2 regions of the Streptomyces sp. NPDC000941 genome follow, and region 1 is predicted to be linked to the other one. Evidence: riboswitches for the same ligand, from Rfam matches in the RefSeq annotation. Region 1 holds a riboswitch; the other holds the start of a gene.

Region 1 (2,194 bases):
CAACGGAGGCAATGGCTTCTATGGCGGTCTGCAGATCACCTTGGACATGTGGAAGAAGTACGGCGGCCAGCAGTACGCCCCGCGCCCCGACCTCGCCAGCCGCTCCCAGCAGATAGCCATCGCCCGGGCGATCCTCGCCGACCGCGGCCCGGACGCCTGGCCGAGCTGTGCGCTGGACGCCGGGCTCGCCGGCCTCGGCGACGCGCTGGATGTGAACCCCGGCGGGAAGGGGACGCCCGAAGCCAAGGAGGGGGCACCGCCCAGCGGTAGCTGGGGGACGGAGGAGCCCACCGGGATCGGCGACTCCGATACGGACGACGCGTCCGACGACTCCAGTCGGGGCGATCGGTCGGACAGCTCCGATGGTTCCGGTAGTTCCGAAGATTCCGATACGTCCGACAAGACCGGTAAGTCGGACCCCTCCGCGACTCCCGGCGACAAGTCCGGTGAAAAGGGTGGGAAGTCGGGCGCTTCCGGCGAAGCGTCCCGCGACGAGGGCGACTCCGCGCCCGACAAGGGCGACGAGCGCTCCGACCGCGACGCGAAGGGCGAGGACTCCGCCACCTCTCCCACCGGCCGTCACCGCGGCGCGCCCGACGCCCGCGAGCAGGGCTCCGCGGGCACGGCGGACGACGACGCCCGGTCCTCGGGCCGCCATGCCTCGCGCGACGACGCGGAGCGCACCGAGATCCCCGTTCAGCCCCTCGGCCGCGAGGACTACACCGTGCGCGGCGATGACAGCTTGTCAGACATCGCGGACGACCGAGACGACCAAAAGGCTGACGGAGGGCGGCCCGAGCTCTACGAGGCCGACGAACCGCTCATCGGAACCGACCCGGGCCTTATCCATCCTGGTCAGCGTCTCGATCTCGGCGCCAGGTAGCGGCAGTTCGGGATGAATTGCCCGATCTGGCGGTGGTGAGACATACATCTCGTCACATCGCCCGGCGTGCGTAGCCTGTCCGATCTTTCCGCACCCGGCCTCACCTGCGTAGATGTGGGATGGCTGGGTGCGGATACGGCCTCATTCGCTGGGATGTCGGGGTTTGAACCTCATCGGAAGGTGTGTTTAACGTCTTTCCGCTCGCCACCGCGGGCACCGTCGATCGTCACGCCGAGTCCTGCCGGCGGTCGGGGGGAAACCGACGCTTATGCGCCGAAGGCAGGAGCGGGGGAACCAAGGTAGGCGCCGTAGCGGCCTGGAGACGGGCCCGTTCGGCTCGGGGTGAAGCCAGGGTGCGGTCAAGCCGCATCTGGGCCGGGCAACTCACAGTCCGAACCCGACAGCTCACCTCGTAGGCGTCGGTGAGGAACGAACATGCGTAACGACAAGGGTAAGCACCGCCGTCCCTCCAAGGTCACCCGCATCGCCGCGCTCGCCGGCGTCGCTGGTGCGGCCGTCGCCGCACCGCTCCTGGGGGCCACCTCCGCCTCGGCCGCGACCACCGCCCAGTGGGACACGGTCGCGCAGTGCGAGTCCGGCGGCAACTGGTCGATCAACACCGGCAACGGCTTCTACGGCGGCCTCCAGTTCACCAACTCCACCTGGGCCGCGTACGGCGGCACCTCCTTCGCGGCCCGCGCCGACCTGGCCACCAAGGACCAGCAGATCCAGATAGCCGAGAAGGTCCTGGCCGGACAGGGCAAGGGCGCCTGGCCGGTGTGCGGCACCGGCCTGACCACCGGCGGCACCCCGACCCCCTCGACGTCCACCACCCAGCCCGCCCAGCCGGCCGAGACGGCCAAGCCCGCGCAGCCCGCCAAGCCGAAGGCGCAGCCCCGCGAGGAGAGCGAGCACGCCGGGCGCGGGCACGCCCGCCACGCGATCAAGAAGGGCGACGGCGAGTACAAGGTCAAGTCCGGCGACACCCTCTCCAAGATCGCCGACGCGCACCACGTCGACGGCGGCTGGAAGAAGCTCTTCGAGCTGAACAAGGACATCGTCGAGGACGCCAACCTCATCTTCCCGGGCCAGCTGCTCCACCTCTCCTGACCCACCCGGCCGGGCCTCCCCCCACCCCGGCAGCCGGGCCTCCCCCCACCCCGGCACCCTCCCCGGCCCCAACACCCCCGAAGACTGCCCCGGCCGGGCGCGCCGCCCCCCAAGCGAGGCGCGCCCCGCCGGGGCTTCGTCGGGTGGGCACTCCGGGCCCGTTAGGCTCATGCCGCAGAGACAGACCCATACGAAGGAGAT
Region 2 (2,194 bases), on a different contig from region 1:
CCGCGGCGGCCGCCGAGCCCGGGCCCACCAGCTCGCGCACCAGCGTGTACTGCGCGTGGTTGGTGTCCTGGTACTCGTCGACCAGGACATGGCGGAAGCGGCGGCGGTAGTGCTCGGCGACGTCGGGGAATGCCTGGAGCAGATTGACCGTCGTCATGATGATGTCGTCGAAGTCGAGGGCATTGGCCTCGCGCAGCCGCGACTGGTACATCACATACGCCTCGGCGAGCGTCTTCTCGAAGCCGTCCGAGGCCTGTCCGGCGAAGGTCTCCTCGTCGATGAGCTCGTTCTTCAGGTTGGAGACCTTGGCGCTGAAGGACTTGGGCGGATACCGCTTCGGGTCGAGGTCCAGATCCCGGCAGACCAGCGCCATCAGCCGCTTGGAGTCGGCCGCGTCGTAGATCGAGAAGGAGGAGGTGAAGCCGAGCTTCTTGGACTCCCGGCGCAGGATGCGCACGCAGGCACTGTGGAACGTCGACACCCACATGGCGTTCGCACGCGGGCCGACCAGCTCCTCGACCCGCTCCTTCATCTCGCCCGCGGCCTTGTTGGTGAAGGTGATGGCGAGGATCTGGCCGGGGTGCACGCCGCGCGCGCCGAGCAGATACGCGATGCGGTGGGTGAGCACCCGGGTCTTGCCGGACCCGGCGCCCGCGACGATCAGCAGCGGCGAGCCGGTGTGCACCACGGCGGCCCTCTGCTGCTCGTTCATCCCCTCCAGGAGCGCGACCGGATCGACCGCGGGGCGCGCCGCGCCGTCGCGGTAGTACGTCTCCCTGGGGGCGGGCGCGTCGAACTTCCCGCCGAAGAGGTCGTGCGGGACGTCCTCAGCGGCGGGCCCGCCGTCGTCCTCGGGCGGCGGGGGCTCCTCGTCCGAGGGCCCGAGGTCCGCCAGGAAGCTGTCATCAAAGAGGCTGCTCATCGCTCACCGAGTCTAGGGCGCCGCACTGACAGCGTATGCGCGGAAGTCACGAAACGGTTTCGGGACAATTCGAACACCAGCCTTCACATGAGCCCCACAAGACCACTACGGTCCTTCATCAGACGGTCCGGAACCCGTCGGCGACCACGTCGGCACGGGCTGTTTCCGCCGAGTCCGGCCTCGCCGCGAGGCAGCCGGAGCCGGGGACCCAGAGGTACCACTGGGGTGAATCGGCCCACGTGGCGACAGTAGCCGTCCGCCGCACGGACCGTAGGGCAGCCTTCCGTACGCCCGAACCCGACAGCTAACCCGGTAGGCGGTCCACGGAAGGAGTCGCCTCCCTTGGCGTCGCACCGCAAGCCGCGGACCCGAATACTGGACTCGGCCACCGGCCGCCGCACCGCCGTCGGGGTCACGACGGCCGCCCTCGCCTCCGTCACCCTCCTCTCCCAGACGGCGAGCGCCGAGCCCGGTAAGCCCAAGCCAACGGTCGAAGAGGTCAAGAAGAAGGTCGACACGCTCTACCACCAGGCCGAATCCGCGACCCAGGCGTACAACGCCGCCAAGGAGCGCACGGGCGAGCAGCGCGCCAAGGTCGACCGGCTGCTGGACAGCGTCGCCAAGCGCACCGAGAAGCTGAACGAGGCACGGCGCAAGCTGGGCAGCTATGCGGCGGCGCAGTACCGCAGCGGCGGCATGGCCAACAGCACGGCGACCCTGCTGTTCGCCAAGGACCCGCGGGACATCTTCGACCAGTCCCATCTGATGGACCGGCTGTCCGGCGAGCAGAAGCAGGCCGTCGACGACTTCCTGTCGCAGCAGGCCAAGGCCGCCAAGGAGCGTACGAAGGCCGGCAAGAGCCTTGCGTCGCTGACCCGGTCGCAGCAGCAGCTGAAGACCAAGAAGAAGACCGTCCAGGGCAAGCTCACCCAGGCCCGTGAGCTGCTGTCGAAGCTGACCGCCGAGGAGAAGGCGCGGCTGGCGGTGATCGAGAAGAAGAAGGAAGAGGAGGCCCGGCGCAAGGCGGCGGCGCTGGCCCAGCAGCAGCGGGAGGCGGCGGCCAAGCGGGCGCAGGAGGAGGCGGCGAAGCGGCGGCAGGAGCAGGCGAACTCCTCCGACTCGTCGAGCTCCTCCGGTTCCTCGGGGTCTTCCGGTTCCTCGGGATCGTCCGGCACCTCGGGATCTTCGGGGTCCAGCTCCTCGGGGTCCTCCAGCTCGACCTCCACCAAGGCCGACAAGGCCATCGCCTTCGCGCAGGCGCAGATCGGCAAG

What was found. A riboswitch is a leader RNA that binds a small molecule or an ion and turns the genes downstream of it on or off. The one in region 1 is predicted to bind cyclic di-AMP.
Region 2: linked by a shared signal. The riboswitch ahead of ACWDSL_RS09680 (NlpC/P60 family protein) and the one ahead of ACWDSL_RS03360 (transglycosylase family protein) in region 1 are both predicted to bind cyclic di-AMP.

Annotation. Positions count from the first base shown of each region.
Region 1 covers NZ_JBSFMM010000005.1:91,752-93,945, reverse strand. Annotated here, with positions in the region: gene ACWDSL_RS03365 (transglycosylase family protein) at 1-883, shown strand, start outside; cyclic di-AMP (ydaO/yuaA leader) riboswitch at 1,145-1,317, shown strand; gene ACWDSL_RS03360 (transglycosylase family protein) at 1,319-1,993, shown strand.
Region 2 covers NZ_JBSFMM010000020.1:25,226-27,419, reverse strand. Annotated here, with positions in the region: gene pcrA (DNA helicase PcrA) at 1-922, opposite strand, end outside; cyclic di-AMP (ydaO/yuaA leader) riboswitch at 1,079-1,256, shown strand; gene ACWDSL_RS09680 (NlpC/P60 family protein) at 1,265-2,194, shown strand, end outside.